Regions from separate parts of the Paraliobacillus sp. JSM ZJ581 genome, predicted to be linked through region 1. Evidence: riboswitches for the same ligand, from Rfam matches in the RefSeq annotation. Region 1 holds a riboswitch; the other holds the start of a gene.

Region 1 (8,310 bases):
CCTTTAATCGAATTGTTGCGATTTTCACTCGAGTGATCCCCCTTGTTACATTTTCATCATAATAACCTCGAAACTTAGTGTCAACAAAATAGATAATTTACGAAACATTGTACCATATATTGAAATTTTTCAACGTTTTTTTATTAATCACATGAAACTTTCACCTTTTTATTAAAGTAATTTAATGTTCTTTAGCTACTATGTTAATCTTCACTACATCCATGCTATGATTCAGCTACCATTTCACACCTTTAACACGAAGGCAAAGGAGATTAAGACAAGATATAAAGCAACGAATGAAAAGCAGATGAGCATCCTTAACACACTTATTATGGATGCTCATCTGCTTTTCATTCGTATAAATAATTTAGCAGTTAATAGATGCGATACGCCTGAAAAATAAAAAACTTTTCTCCGTGTAATAGATTTTTTGTCCAATGAGAACAACACAAACTGAAATTCCATTTATTAAGCGGGTATTTAAGAGAAAATGAACGCAACGGCACAGCCCCCTACAGTTAGATTTTTCACTCTAATTGTAGGGGGCTGTATCAACATTACGTTTATTTTTGCACAATGATTAATTTATATTATTAAGCAAGTTGGCCATCTCAATTGCAGATACAGCTGCTTCTGCACCTTTATTTCCTGCCTTCGTACCAGCTCGTTCAATTGCTTGTTCAATCGTTTCTGTTGTGAGCACACCAAATATCACTGGTAAATCAGCATCCAACGCTACTTTTGACACACCTTTTGAAACTTCTGCACAGACATAATCAAAGTGAGGTGTAGCACCTCTAATGACCGTGCCTAAAGTAACAACTGCATCATATTTTCCTGAGGAAGTCATTCGTTTTGCGACTAATGGTATTTCAAAAGCTCCTGGAACCCATGCAATTGTTATATTTTCTTCCATAACGCCATGACGACGTAGTGTATCTTCTGCTCCACCTAATAGCTTGCTTGTAATAAATGCATTAAATCGTGCTACAACAATCCCAATTTTTAAACCTGTTCCTACTAAATTACCTTCAATTATTTTTGCCATGTTCAACTTCTCTCCTTACCCTTTTAATAAATGTCCTAATTTTGATTTCTTTGTACTTAAATATTTTTCATTATCTTTATTTGGTGGAATCTGAATTTCTTTTCGTTTCACAACATCGATTCCATACTCGGTCATACTAGCAATTTTTCTCGGATTATTTGTTAGTAATATTAACTGCTTTACTCCGATGTCTCTTAACATTTGTGCACTAATCGAATAATCACGTAAATCATCAGGAAATCCTAACTGATGATTGGCTTCAACAGTATCATATCCCTCTTCTTGCAATTGATAGGCTCTAAGTTTATTTAACAAACCAATGCCTCTTCCTTCTTGTCGCATATAAATTAATACACCTTTACCTGTTGCATCTATTTCAGTCAATGCTTTTTCTAATTGAGGACCGCAATCACAACGCTGTGATCCAAATACATCTCCAGTTAAGCATTCGGAATGAATGCGTACCAAAGGCGTATCATCTGGTGCTACATCTCCTTTTACTAACGCCAAATGCTCTTTTTTTGTCCATTTTTCAGTGTAAGCAATTAATTTAAAATCACCGTAACTAGTTGGTAATTTTATTTCAACTTCTTTTTGAATTAATGTATCAAATTTTTTCCGATAAGCAATCAGATCCTGAATAGAGATAATTGGCATACTTTCTTGTTTAGCTATTTTTTTAAGTGTAGGTAAACGTGCCATTGTCCCATCTTCTTGCATAATTTCACAAATAACTCCTGCTGGATAAGAGTCTGCTAAGCGCGCTAGATCAACTGCAGCTTCTGTATGCCCCGCCCGTTCTAATACACCTGCATCTTTTGCAATCAGTGGAAATACATGCCCTGGCCGTTTAAAATCTGTTGCTATAGATTGTGGGTCAATTAATTTTTGAATCGTTGATGATCGTTCATATGCACTAATCCCAGTATGTGCATCTTTATAGTCGACACTAACCGTAAATGCCGTACCGTGTAAATCGGTATTCCGAGTAACCATATCCTCTAACCCTAGCTTACTAGCCGATTCCTTCATTATTGGCGTGCAAATTAACCCACGTCCTTCTTTTGCCATATAGTTAATCACTTCAGGAGTTGCATGTTCTGCCAAAGCAACAAAATCTCCTTCATTTTCTCTATTCTCATCATCAACAACAATAATTACTTTCCCTTTTTTTAATGCTGTTAAGGCCTCTGGTATCGTGTTTAACATAACTGTTTCCTCCTAATCAATGAACCCATGATCTCTTAAAACATGTTTAGTAATTTGACTAGTCTGTTTGTTTCCTGCGTTATTTCTTATCAAATTTTCCATATACTTCGCTAACATGTCGTACTCTAAGTTAACTAGATCGCCTTGTCGTTTCTCACCTAAAATCGTCTTCTTTTGTGTTTCAGGGATTAAGGAGATAACAAAATAGTCTTTTTCCACGTCAAAAATAGTTAAAGATGTGCCATCTACGGTAACAGAGCCTTTTGACATCAAATACTTCATATCCTTTTTATCTACTTTAATTGAGAAATATCGTGCATTTGCTTCCGTCCATATTTTTGAAACCTTCCCTACCTTATCAACATGACCTGATACAAAATGTCCACCAAATCGACCATTTGCGTGCATGGCTCTTTCTAAGTTGACATCCGTACCTACGTGAACTTGTGATAAAGATGAAAATCGAAACGTTTCCGGCATCACATCAACAGTAAATTGATCGGAAAGAAATGAAGTAACAGTCAAGCATACACCATTTACAGCTATACTATCGCCAACTTTCACATCCGAAAGAATCGTCTTCGCTTGAATGACTAGACTTAAACTATTTGCTTGTTGTTTTACAGATAAAATCGTTCCTTTTTCCTCAACAATTCCGGTAAACACTTACTCCGCCTCCTGTTTTGGATGAGCAATTACTTTTATATCTAACCCAATCTGTTTTATTGAATCAATAATCAACTCTTGTGCGTCCACCATCTTGTCTGGTGATTCTCCAGTAACTGTCGTATATGCGTCTGATCCACCTAATAGTTTTGGAGCAATATACCAATGACAGGATTGAAATAATTTTCCAGATAGAAATGAACCGTGTAACGTACTCCCTCCTTCCACATATAAAGATTGAACCCCCATTTCACCAAGCTGATCTAAAATCGCTGTCAATTGAATGATGGGTGTCGCTTGCTGTAATAGTTTCACGTGAGGAAATGTATTTTGAAATGCGTTAGTTTTTGCTTTACTTCCACACACAATCCATGTAGGTGCTTGGTGATCACGTAGAAGATTACTTGCGTGATTTATCGATAAATGGGTATCTAAAACAATACGAATGGGATTTATTCCACCTTGGGGTAGTCTAGTGGTTAACTGCGGGTTATCTTGTTGAATCGTGTTGACACCGACCATAATAGCATCATGGATAGAACGCTCACTATGAACATCAAGCCTTGCTTCTTTAGAGGTAATCCACTTACTATCGCCTGTTTTGGTTGCGGTTTTACCGTCTAACGTCATAGCTGCTTTTAAAGTTACATATGGTCGTTTATATGTCACGTAATGAAAAAAATGTTTATTTATCTCTAACGCTCTTGCTTCCTTCATTCCAACTTCTACTGCAATTCCTGCCTGCTTTAATTTTGCAATCCCTTTACCTGCTACTTTGGGATTCGGGTCAACACAAGCAATATATACTTTTTTCACATGACGATCGATTAATAAGTCTGCACACGGAGGTGTTTTTCCATCATGTGCACAAGGCTCTAAGGTTACATATACCTCTGCACCTTCTGCTTTTCCCCCCGCTTGATCGATTGCAATCACTTCTGCATGGGCATGACCAGCTTGCAAATGGCTCCCCATACCTACAATACGTCCATCTTTAACAACTACTGCACCAACTGATGGATTAGGACTTGTTTGTCCCATTGTACTCTCTGCTAGCGATAACGCAATGTCCATGTAATTTTCCTTGTTCATATGCATCCACTCCTTTGTTGTGGAAGCATAGAAAAACCCCAGATCAGTTGATTCTGGGGCTTTATTAGCGTCAATAAATAAACATATCTTATTAGCTATGTTTGTTCGTCATTCCTTTTCCCATCCAGACTTTCACTGTCGGCTTTGGATTTTCACCAAATCCACCTTCACACATATGTGCTCCGGGTCACGGACTTAAGATAGTTACACCATCTATCACCGTCGGTCGGGAATTACACCCTACCCCAAAGGAATTACCTATTCGATTGTTCACAGTTTAACATAGTTAATTCAGATACTCAAGTGTTTTTCTTTTGCATATCTATGCACTTCTGTTTTTTCTTGTACATTGAATCGCCTTATAATAGCTAAACCTAACTGTTGTAAATAAGACAAATCCAAGTACTGCACCTAGTGTATTAAAAAACAAATCATCTACAGTCGCCAATCGCGTTGGTGTGAAAAATGTTTGGGTTAACTCTATCGTTAATGAGGAAGAAAAGCCCATTAACAAAACAATAAATAAATGTCTTGTATGTTTAAATAAATATGGAACAAAAATACCGAGCGGGACGAATAATAATACATTCCCTAGAGAATATAACAATTGATACATTAGATACCCATCTGCCATATGAAGTAAATTATAAAAAAGATTGATATCAAAACTAATTGCGCCTTCTTTTGCTAGTTCATTAGTGAAATAAAATGGCTCCATAGTTAAATAAATCACTGATAGTAAATAGACAAAAAACAGATTTATAATTACTTCTCTAAAAAACCGAAATTTTCCTTTATGAGATAAATATCGGTTTCCTCTATACCATAACCATAACAATGTCAATATCGAGTAGATGACGGTGGGATCAAGACTAATCATTTGTTAAATCCTTTCTTAACTTTCATTCATTATATCCATATCTATGTAAACAAACTACTTGTCCATTCTAGTTTTTTTTATTCTAGTACAGTTTTAACCATTTAGTTACCTTCACTAAAGCGTGTTTATATCATTCGTGTGTGAACATAAATTATTGACTTTCATCATGTGAATCTTACTATAGTCGGCATAGCTATTTTTTTCAAAAATAAATGCAGCATACCTCATAAAATAGGTATGCTGTAAAGTGAGCGATTTAATCTTCTCCTATAATACGAACTTCTCGTTCCAGTTCAACACCAAATTTTTCTTTGACGGTTCGCTGCACCATCTCTATTACAGCAATATAGTCGGATGCCGTCGCATTATTTTTATTGACAATAAAACCAGCATGTTTAGTTGAAACCTCTGCACCACCAACACCTTTTCCTTGTAAATCACTATCCTGAATAAGCTTTCCAGCGAAATAGCCTGGTGGTCGTTTAAATACACTGCCACATGACGGGTACTCTAACGGCTGCTTGGACTCTCTTTTATACGTTAGGTCATCCATCACTGCTTTAATTTCCTTCTCTTCTCCGGGCTGTAACCGGAAATGCGCTTCTAGTACAATATATCCTTTTTCAGGAATATTACTAGACCGATAACTTAAATCTAATTCGGATGCATCAAGTGTTAATAACGTACCACTCCGATCAACAACAACCGCTTTCTCTAAGCAATCTTTAACTTCTCCTCCATAAGCACCTGCATTCATATACAAAGCGCCTCCGACTGTCCCTGGAATACCGCAGGCAAATTCAAGACCTGTTAATTTTTCATCTAATGCACGATAAGATACGTCAATAATACGTGCACCACTCTCAGCAATGAGTAAATCTCCATCACGACGGATGCTAATAAAGCGTTTCGGACTCATCACAATACCACGAATCCCACCATCACGTACAATCAAATTTGATCCATTCCCCAATAAGGTAAACGGAATTTTCGTCTTATTCGCATAACGAATAATCGCTTGCACTTCTTCTATACTAGCTGGTGTAACAAAGAAATCTGCTTTCCCACCTAGTTTTGTATACAAATAATTTCTTAACGGTTCATTTATTAAAATATTTTCTTTAGCCGTGAGTTGGTTTAATTCTTGTAAAACAATAGACATTTGCTCCATAATTATCATCCTTTAAACTGTCATAATGACACATGTCATAAACTACACAACCTAAATTATAGCAGGAGACTAGCCTATTAGCCAACATAGATTTTCGGAAATTTTTGTATGTATATGTCAGATCACTTTTGCTCCAAGTGTACTAGTGAAATGCGCAAGTGCCCATTCATGTCCTGGTTGATTAAAGCTAGCAACTGCATCTTTATGAATCACAATGTTAAATCCTTTATTGTAGGCATCCACCGCTGTATGTAAAACACAAATATCTGTACACACACCAATGATATGCAGTTCTTCAATTCTCCGTTCTCTAAGTTTTATTTCTAGATCAGTTCCAGCAAATGCGCTGTAACGTGTCTTATTCATATAATAAACATGTGATTTTTCCTCTATTTGTTTGTATAACGTATGCAATTGCCCATAAAGCTGTCTTCCTTTAGTCCCTTCTATATTATGAGGTGGAAACAATTTTGCCTCAGGATGATAGTTATCCGTTTTCTCATGTTTATCAATAGCAAATACGATAAAATCCCCAGATGCCACAAATTGTTTTGTAATAGCGATCACCTGATCTTCAATTACTTGACCTGGTTCTCCACAAGTTAACTTTCCGTCTTCTGCAACAAAATCATTCGTATAATCCACATGAATCAAAGCACGCTTTGCCATTTTATTCACTCCTATGATCATATTGTAAACCATCTAAAATAAATTGTATCACATGTTCAATCTCTTGTTCCTCATTTATTATAGACTCCGTCATGAAAATATAACGATGTAATATAAATCCCAATATAGTCGATAGTATAAACCGAAGACTTGTATCTACTGGAAAATCCTTCAACTTTCCTTTTTGCTGTAAGCTTTCCACCCTTTCTTTCACATTTGGATAAACTTTTAGTAGAAATGTTTGTTTAAACGTTTGTTGTATTTCTGGATGAAAAGCTATTTCTTGAAGAATGATTCGAATCATTGAAACATTTTTCTTTACAAATCTTACTCGATTGTATATAAATGTACGTAATAGCTCCTCTAAATCAATCTTGTCTGGATCAAACACTTCTTTTATCATTTGATCAGCAAAATAAGGAACTGCCAACTTCAAAATACCTGGTTTAACAATTGCCATTAATAAATCTTTTTTCGAAGGATAATGACGAAAGATAGTACCTTCCGCAACACCTGCCTGTTTAGCAATTTCGCTAGTAGATGTTGCTGCATATCCATTTTCAGCAAAGTTTTCAATTGCCTTAGTTAAAATAGCCGCCTTCTTTTCTGTTAATTTAACTGGTTCTCCGTCCACTTCTAATAATTGTTGAATATAACCTTTGTCCATTATTGTTTTCACCCTTATTTACGATATACTATCAGTGTAACTAGGTTGAGGATAAAAAATAAGCTGGAAAATCCAAGCAAAATGAATAGATCTAAGCTAACCTCACCAAAGCCATTTTCTTTAATCATAACATCTGTTAGTGCAGAGGCACCATATTTAATTGGCATGACTCGACCAATTCCTTCTACCCATGCAGGTGCATTATCTAATGAAAACAACCCTGAAAAAAATGCTTGCGGAACAATAACAATCGGAATGAATTGCATCATTTGAAATTCATTTTTGGCAAAAGTCGATAGAAGCATTCCTAAAGTTAGTGCTGTTAATGCAAGCAGCAACGTAATAATCATAACAAGCAGTATAGAGCCTTGCATTGGGATAGCTAATATATACACACTAAAGATAATTACTACAATGGATTGAATCATTGCAAATACGCCAAAACCTGCTAAATAACCGATGATGATTTCCCAGCTTCTTATAGGTGTTGCAAATAACCGTTCCATTGTACCTTGGGATTTTTCTCGTAAAAAAGAAATACCTCCAACTAAAAAAACAAAAAAGAATGCAAAGTAACCGATTAATACTGGGCCTACATAGTCAAACGTTGTTTCTACTTCTGCTTGATAATAATTATTTACTTCTAATTGAACATTTGAGTCGTTCGTTGCTGAAAGCGCGCGTTGCAATTGCATTAACAACGCTTTCTCTGTATTAGGTTGACTATTATCCACGGTGAGTAGTAATCGCTGATCTTCTAACGTCAATATAGCTTGGATATTCCCATCTTCTAAATCTTGATGTGGTGTAGTCGTTTCCAGTATTTCCATGTGATTTCCTTCGATTTGTTCTACTAGTAGATCGGGAACATCTACAACTGCAATTGCATGATTCTCTACTTCCTGATC
Region 2 (8,310 bases), on a different contig from region 1:
CATCGCACCAAAACGAATAATAAAATCTGGTTGAATATTTTTACGGATATTTGAATCCTTTAAAATGGCATCATAACTTTCAATTACTATATCTTTACCTTCTTCTCCTTGACGTAATTGGGAAAGCGGGTCAGCAAAAATAGGGACTTGCCATGTCTCCGCAAGAGCGATTATTTCAGCTTGTGCTTGTTGATTTTCCATTGGCCCACATACAATAATACCTTTTTTATACTGTTGTAACTGATTGTATAATTGCTGTAATTGGTTAACCGAAAGTTTTTTATACCCTTGTTCCACAGTCAATTGTCCAATTTTATTTTTTTTATCCCATAAACCAGAAAGAGAAAAATCAGGAACAAGTGGTTCACGAAAAGGGAAGTTCAAATGTACGACACCTTGATTGGTTGCATTGGCTACATGAAATGCTCTAGCAGCTATCGAACGAATGTAAGAAAGGCCTAGTGATGTCGCATCAGGTAACAAAATTTCTTGGAACCACTTCACATACTCGCCAAAAAGCCGGAGTTGATTAATCGATTGTGGCGCACCAACGTCACGTAATTCATGTGGTCGATCAGCGGTCAGTACAAGTAATGGAACACGACTATAATATGCCTCAATAATTGCAGGATAGTAGTTCGCAGCTGCAGTGCCCGATGTACAAACCAGTGCAACCGGACAATTGGTCTGTTTAGCCAATCCAAGTGCAAAAAAACTAGCAGAACGCTCGTCCATATTTACCCATGTTTCAATAGTAGAATGTTGTGCGAACGTCATAGCTAATGGTGTCGAGCGTGATCCTGGTGAAATAATTACATGAGCTAACCCATTTGCAGCTAGTTCATCAACAAATTGTGCCACATATCTTGAAAGTTGTTCGGTATGATTCATTCGTTATCCACCTCTAACGCATCCAACATAGGAGTAAATTTGATCAATGTTTCCTCATACTCTGCAACAGGATCAGATTCTTTTACTATTCCACACCCCGCAAATAAGGTTGCTTGTTTATTTCGAATTAATCCGGATCTTATCGCAACTGCAAATTCACCGTTTTGATAGGTGTCAAACCAGCCAATCGGTGCCCCATACCAGCCACGTTCGATTGGTTCAAACGACCGAATAAATGCCATCGAAGCCTCTCGCGGTAATCCACCTAGTGCTGGAGTAGGATGTAAATATTTCACAACATCTAGAATCGTATAATTGCTTTTCAGTTTTGCAGTCACTGGTGTATATAAATGCTGTAAATTCTTCAATGAATAGATAATTGGATTATCTGGTATATCGACAGCTGTACAGGAATTAGAAACAGCTTCCTTTATCATTTGTACGACATAATCATGTTCTTCTCTGTTTTTATGATCATGTAATAACGCATTGGCAATACGTTGATCTTCTGACTCCGTTTTACCTCTAGGGGCAGTGCCAGCTATACAAGCCGAAAATAACTGTTCCTGCTCGACTCGAACAAGACGTTCTGGTGTTGCACCAACAAAACAAGCTCCTCCTTGTTCATAAGCAAAAATAAAACTAGATGTTTGTGTAGCAGCTAATTGTTGTAGAGCCAAAGTAATAATAGGATTGGATTGAAAATAAATATTCATTTCTCTTGCTAAAACAACTTTAGCTACTTCTCCTTGCTTTATTTTTTTCATCGCTTTTTCTACTAGTTCAATCCATTGAGAAGGATTTCCTTCTTCTCTTTTATCGACTAATGCTTGTGTTTGATCTAAATGTAAAACCGATAGTAATTCATCTATTTGTTTCTCTACTTTCTCATGCAGTTCATCTATTTGATCAGTAGGTTCAATCATTACGTTAATCGTTAAATAATAGGACGCTTTGTTACGAACAACCAAATAGGTAGGAATGCTAAATTGGCTGCCAGTAAAGTCTTTCCAAGCTCCTTTTAATTGCTCTTTCTGATCAAAAGGAAAACCTCCAAAAGCAACAGGTCCTGTTCCACCCTGTCGATCATCATTATAAATAATAGATTGCTCTATTAGTTCCGTCCATTGTTTTTCAATTTGATTATACACATCTTCTGTAGCTTGGAATGATTTCGTTTCGCCAACGCCAACTAAATAAAATTCCTCAGCAACACTGGACCAAAAAAAGCGATTATTCGCTATATGTTTAGCATGCTCAAATACGCTAAATGGATCTACAGCATCTATGCGTTCTGTAATACTAACGAGGCGTGCTGTCGTTCCTTCCCTTATTGTTTGATAAGCTTCATTCAATAAAGGTTTTAATGTTTTTTCTTTTACTTCAATCATCATCAACCCTCCGAAACTGATAGGGGTTTTTTAACAAAAATATATATTGTTTTTATTTACTATTTATATTAACTAAAACTTTTCCCCAACTATATTCTATTCTCTTTTTACACGTTTCTCAACAATCATGATTATAGCTAGTATTGTAAATTTAGTTCTTATGTGTTTATTTTTAACTAATTTAAGGATATGTTATGCAAATAGTCTTTCATTTAACAAGGGAAGGAATATATTACCTTTTAAAAATGTGTCAATTTGTTGACACGCTAACGTTCGTTCTCTAAACTTATTATGATATCAGCACAAGCGATCTTTTCTTTCATGTTACACTGAATGCGAATGTATTACATTATTTCTATAAATAAAGGTTTTTATACGATAGTTAGGAGAGAGCACGACAATGCAATCATTAGAAGATAAAACAATTCAAGCTACATTAAACGAAAGACCCGGCTTACATATTTGGTGGCGTCTTTTACGACCTCATACACTAACTGCTTCCTTTGTACCAGTGTTTATTGGTACAATGCTGGCTATATTAGATGGTTCGATTCATTTTTTGCTATTTATCGTAATGCTTGTTGCCTCCATGCTTATTCAAGCAGCAACAAATATGTATAATGAATATTATGATTATGTCCGAGGATTGGACAATGAAAACTCTGTTGGCATCGGTGGAACGATTGTGCGAGATGGCATTCCTGCTAAAAAAGTTTTACATTTAGCTAATACCTTTTTCTTATTGGCAATGTCATTAGGGGTTTACATTTGTTTACAGTCTAATTGGTGGGTAATGGTAGTTGGTCTAATTTCTATGTTAGTTGGATACTTATATACAGGTGGTCCATACCCGATTGCATCTACCCCTTTCGGCGAATTAGTATCTGGTTTTTTTATGGGTACGATGTTAATTGGAATTAGCTATTACGTGCAAACAATGACTATTTCCACTGATATGGTACTTATCTCCATCCCGGTTGCCATTTTTATCGGAATGATTTTGTTAGCTAATAACATACGTGATTTAGATAATGATAAAGAAAATGGCAGGAAGACCATTGCTGTTTTGTTCGGTCAAAATAAAGCTATAACATTTTTAGCGACCTGTTTTATCGTTAGTTATGGATTAACGATCGTATTTATTGGATTTGGTATTTTACCGATTTGGTCCATTATTGCATTATTAAGTGGAAAAAAAGCCAAACAAGCGATCAATCAATTTAGTGGTAAAAAAACAAATGTTGAAAAAATTCCTGCAATGATTGCTACAGCACAAACAAATACGCTATACGGTGTTTTACTTGGGATTTCACTACTGTTACAAATTTTCATTCCTTTTTCACTGTAAAACATTAAAAATATGTGGTATATTGCACAGCAAGAGCAAATATTGTTCTTGCTCTTATTATTAGGAGGAAAAAAACAAATGAACTTCAATGATACATTAATGGGGCATTTAGAGATGAAGCTAATCACAAACCAGGCTAATTTGGTTGAAATAAAGATGCCTGTGAATAACAAAACAAAACAACCAATGGGATTTCTGCATGGTGGAGCCAATGTTGCATTAGCTGAAACTGCCGCAAGTGTTGGTGCATTAGCTAATATTGATCAAGCAACACAACTTGTATTCGGAATGGAGATAAATGCAAATCATATAAAAAGCAAACGTGATGGATGGGTAATCGCTCAGGCGACACCTAAACATATTGGAAAAACAACAATGGTCTGGCAAATAGATATTGTTGATGAAGCTGAAAAACTCATTTCTACTGCTAGATGTACAATTGGAGTGAAGAAGAAGATCGCATTCTAATTCTTAAAGCTATATTATTTGTGCTAAATAAATTCGTCAAACATTTTTTAATCTATATACATTTTAAATGAGAGGAAGATACAAAATGAAGATTGATACTCCTAACATTCACACCGAATTAAAGGCTAAAAATTTTCATGATATTCTTTATGAGGAAGATCCAACATTTAACTCGTGTATCATAAGCAACAGTCTATTTGAAAATGAAATATTAGATGGTGTGCAGCTAGCAAATGTAGTAATAAAAAATAGCAAGTTTTCAAACACAGATTTTGGTAGGATCGACATGCTTGATGTACGCTTTGAAAATTGCGATTTATCTAATGTTAATTTTGGGAATGCTTCCATTCATAGAGTAGCATTTGTAAACAGCAAATTAGTTGGTACTAGTATTGCAGAATCAAGTTTAGGAAATGTTACATTTGAAAATTGTGTATTAAGCTTAGCTATCATAGCAAATTCAAAATTAAAAAATGTTATCTTTAAAGAAAATGCACTCCAAGATACAGATTTTTATGACTGCAAACTAAAAAATGTAGCATTTGACGTATGTAACCTTAATGGCACAAAGTTCAACCATACATCACTAAAAGGAATTGATATAAGTACTTCTACGTTTAGTCAACTAGTCGTTTCTATCGAAGACTTAAAAGGGTGTAAAGTATCAACCTATCAGGCAATCCAGTTTTCAAGCTTACTAGGATTACAAATCACAGACTAAAACAGCATTTCATCCCCCCCTGCCACCCCATAACAATTATTATACTTAATATAAGACAAACAAAAAGAGAAAGGACGTTGTGTTTGAAATGCCCTTTCTCTTATTACTCAATCATCAAATTAGTGAAACGTAATTCTTTTTTGATCAATCCACGGTTTTAGCTTAACAAATAACGGTATAAATAAAGCAGTCAAAATAACTCCTTTAATAAAATTGAATGGTAGCGTCCCGCCTAAAACAGTAGCTAACTTCACTCCGTTACTCATTGTCTCCCACCCCATTAGCCAACTATAAGCGGGCAAAATGATAAGATAATTCAAAACACTCATTCCAAGAGCCATTACAACGGTACCAGTGACGAGACCGGTAACAATACTTCTCTTACCTTTTAATTTATGGTATAGAAGCGCTACTGGGTAAATAAACAAAGTTCCAGCAATGAAATTGGCTACAGCTCCTACAGGATCACTTGCACCTGTATAAAGCAAATAAAGTGCGTTCTTTATAGCTTCTACTAAGATTCCCACCACCGGTGTGAATAGCAATCCTGCAATTAAAGCTGGCACTTCACTAAAATCAATTTTCAAGTATGGTGGTAAAAATGGTATCGGGAAATTGATAAAGAGTAAAACCATTGATATGGTACCTAATAATGCAATAATAATTAACTTTAACAAATGTGATGATTGCATCACGATCTTCCTCCTTCATCTTTATCGATTCCATGCTTACTATTGATGAAGGGAGAGCAACTATCTTCCCTAACAAAATAAAAACTCTAAAACCACTCGTGGGGGGCTTTAGAGTTCAAATGTATTAGGAAATAAAGGCATAGTAATTATACCTTCTTGCTCCGTATCTTCTCCCATCCAGACTTTAACTGTCGGCTCTGGACTCTCACCAGATCCACCGCAAAATGCGGGTCACGGACTTCAAGCTAATCGCTTGTTACCGTCGGTCGGGAATTACACCCTGCCCCGAAGATAGAATCGATATTTAATTACATACATTATACAACGAACTGTAATCTTTGTGAAGTGCTTTGCATGTATATTTTTTCACAATTTAGTGACATAGCACATTTTACTAGTTTTCAAGTGGATTTAAACTTTCTTTTCCAGTCATCGCAGCAATCATTTCTACTAATAAATCAATTTCTTCGTCTATATCCTTTATGCTCGCAGTTTCGACTGGGGAATGCATGTAGCGCAATGGCAATGAGACGAGACTGACGGGGACACCTTTTCCTGTTAAGCGCATCTTATCTGCATCTGTCCCAGTCATTCTTGGTGTCAATTCATATTGTACCTTCATGTTTAAACGTTTCGCTGTATCTTCTAATAGTTTATTTATTTTTCGGTTAATTGGTGCACCTTTTGCTAAGACTGGTCCCCCATCTAACTTTATATCACCGTGCTTATTCTTGTTAACATTTGGATAGTCAGTAGCAAAAGTTACGTCACATGCGATTGCCATGGTCGGTTCAATACTAGCAGCAGCAAAATAAGCGCCACCCATATTCGTCTCTTCATTCACAGTACTAGCAGCGTAGACACCCACATTGATTTCTTTCTTGGAAAGCCTTCGAAGTACTTCAGCAACAATAAATGCACCAGTTCGATTATCCAATCCACGTCCAGACACATAACGATCCATCAATATTTCTGGTTCTCGTTTGTAAACGGCTAAATCACCAATTTGTACAAATTTCTCTATTTCTTCTTTTGATTTTGCACCACAATCGATAAATATATCTTCTAAGTCAAAATCGCCTGTTATTCCACCATGATGTTGTGCATTCACTCCGATAACTCCTGTAATTGTTTTGCCATAACCAAGAATAGTCACTTTCATTCCTATTGCTGCTTTTGGATTGATTCCACCCATTTTTTCTACAAATAAATAACCTTGTTCATCTATTCGATTAACAATAAGTCCGATTTCATCACAATGTCCTGCTAATAAAATTTTAAATGGTGCCTCTTTATTTAAAACTCCTATTGCGTTACCTGCATGGTCGGTAATAATTTCGTCAGCAAACGGTTTGACCTCTTCTATCCATTTTTTCTGAATCTCCATCTCAAAACTAGATGGAGAAGGCGTTTGTAATAGTTCCAATAAAAATGCTTGTCGTTCTTTTTCCATTATGTAAGACCTCCTAAATAATCTACTAACATCATATCAAATTTTCAGGCAATACTACATGTAACAACAACTATATAAGGATGCGCTAGGAAAATAAATTTGCAAAGAGGTTGAGCAGTTCGTTTTATGTTGCTTTTTGTATCAAGCACATAATAGAATATCCAAACTGATATGCATGATTAATGCTACAAAGAAAGGACGAAGAAATGTACTTATATAAATTTATGACGTATTACTTCCGATTACCTGTTTTAATTCGATTACTCTTAACAGTAATCACCTTAATGTTCCTATTCGGATTCAGTATTCATTTAATAGAACCTGTTCATTTTCCAACTGTTTTTGAAGGTATCTGGTGGGCATTTGTCACTGGATCGACCGTTGGTTATGGTGATTTTGTTCCTTTAAGTACGTTCGGTAAAGTAATTGGCATTTTGTTAATTTTAGCAGGTGGGGGACTCGTCACGTTTTATATGGCAACCATCTCCGCTGCTACAATTAGAAGAGAAGAAGAAATAGCGAAAGGAAATACAACGTTTAAGGGAGAAAATCACATCATCTTTATTGGGTGGAACGAGCGAACACGACAATTATTAAAAATGATGCAAACATATCAAAAAAAAGAGCCCTTTGTATTAATTGATCACTCTTTAAAACAATTTCCACATAAAGAACATGCCTGTCATTTTGTTAGAGGCAATCCAACTTCTGATGAGGTATTACAAAAAGCAAATATTAAAAGTGCGGCTTATGCAATTATTACTGCTGATCCCGCAAAAAAAGAACAAGAGGCGGATCAAACAAGTATTTTAACAACAGTTGCAATAAAAGGAAACAATCCCGATATCCATGTGGTCACAGAAATTTTAACAAAAGAACAAGTTTCAAATGCAAAAAGAGCAGGAGCTACAACAGTTATTCGATCCAACGATTTCATGGGGACACTGTTTTTTCAAGAAATTTTCCATGTATCCACCGTACAACCCTTTGATTTATTCATCCAAATCCTTGCAACACAACAATTCTCTTCTATACACATTCCTACAAATTTAATAGGGCAAACATTTTTAGAAGCCTCAACTAATTTTGTTTCGGAAGAGCGATTATTGATTGGAGTAATAAGGGAAGACAAGATGTGGGTGAACCCTCCTTTTCATACAGCTTTACACAAAAATGATCAATTACTTTTATTGACACCGATGACTTAAGGTCCTCTGTCAAATGTGGTGGTGTGATTTTCACTCCACCATCTCTTTTATTAAACTTATATTATAAATAATGTGTAACAGACATTTTCACTAGTTTTACTTTCAAGAGTGTTCATTAAATCCATTGTATCGAACACT

What was found. Region 1 has a riboswitch for FMN ahead of ribD (bifunctional diaminohydroxyphosphoribosylaminopyrimidine deaminase/5-amino-6-(5-phosphoribosylamino)uracil reductase RibD). Riboswitches for the same ligand answer to the same signal wherever they lie in the genome.
Region 2: it holds a riboswitch for FMN, as region 1 does, so the genes downstream of both, ACH6CY_RS10885 (ECF transporter S component) here and ribD (bifunctional diaminohydroxyphosphoribosylaminopyrimidine deaminase/5-amino-6-(5-phosphoribosylamino)uracil reductase RibD) in region 1, are expected to answer to the same signal.

Annotation. Positions count from the first base shown of each region.
Region 1 covers NZ_JBISEP010000005.1:122,500-130,809, reverse strand. The annotation lists gene ACH6CY_RS05155 (MurR/RpiR family transcriptional regulator) at 1-28, opposite strand, end outside; gene ribH (6,7-dimethyl-8-ribityllumazine synthase) at 581-1,048, opposite strand; gene ACH6CY_RS05145 (bifunctional 3,4-dihydroxy-2-butanone-4-phosphate synthase/GTP cyclohydrolase II) at 1,064-2,257, opposite strand; gene ribE (riboflavin synthase) at 2,270-2,923, opposite strand; gene ribD (bifunctional diaminohydroxyphosphoribosylaminopyrimidine deaminase/5-amino-6-(5-phosphoribosylamino)uracil reductase RibD) at 2,924-4,015, opposite strand; FMN riboswitch at 4,124-4,272, opposite strand; gene ACH6CY_RS05130 (VanZ family protein) at 4,338-4,859, opposite strand; gene murB (UDP-N-acetylmuramate dehydrogenase) at 5,152-6,057, opposite strand; gene ACH6CY_RS05120 (cysteine hydrolase family protein) at 6,184-6,735, opposite strand; gene ACH6CY_RS05115 (TetR/AcrR family transcriptional regulator) at 6,737-7,402, opposite strand; gene ACH6CY_RS05110 (ABC transporter permease) at 7,417-8,310, opposite strand, start outside.
Region 2 covers NZ_JBISEP010000019.1:22,261-30,570, forward strand. The annotation lists gene menD (2-succinyl-5-enolpyruvyl-6-hydroxy-3-cyclohexene-1-carboxylic-acid synthase) at 1-891, opposite strand, end outside; gene ACH6CY_RS10865 (isochorismate synthase) at 888-2,282, opposite strand; gene ACH6CY_RS10870 (1,4-dihydroxy-2-naphthoate polyprenyltransferase) at 2,683-3,630, shown strand; gene ACH6CY_RS10875 (hotdog fold thioesterase) at 3,709-4,098, shown strand; gene ACH6CY_RS10880 (pentapeptide repeat-containing protein) at 4,184-4,819, shown strand; gene ACH6CY_RS10885 (ECF transporter S component) at 4,939-5,511, opposite strand; FMN riboswitch at 5,673-5,808, opposite strand; gene ACH6CY_RS10890 (M20/M25/M40 family metallo-hydrolase) at 5,906-6,964, opposite strand; gene ACH6CY_RS10895 (potassium channel family protein) at 7,147-8,172, shown strand.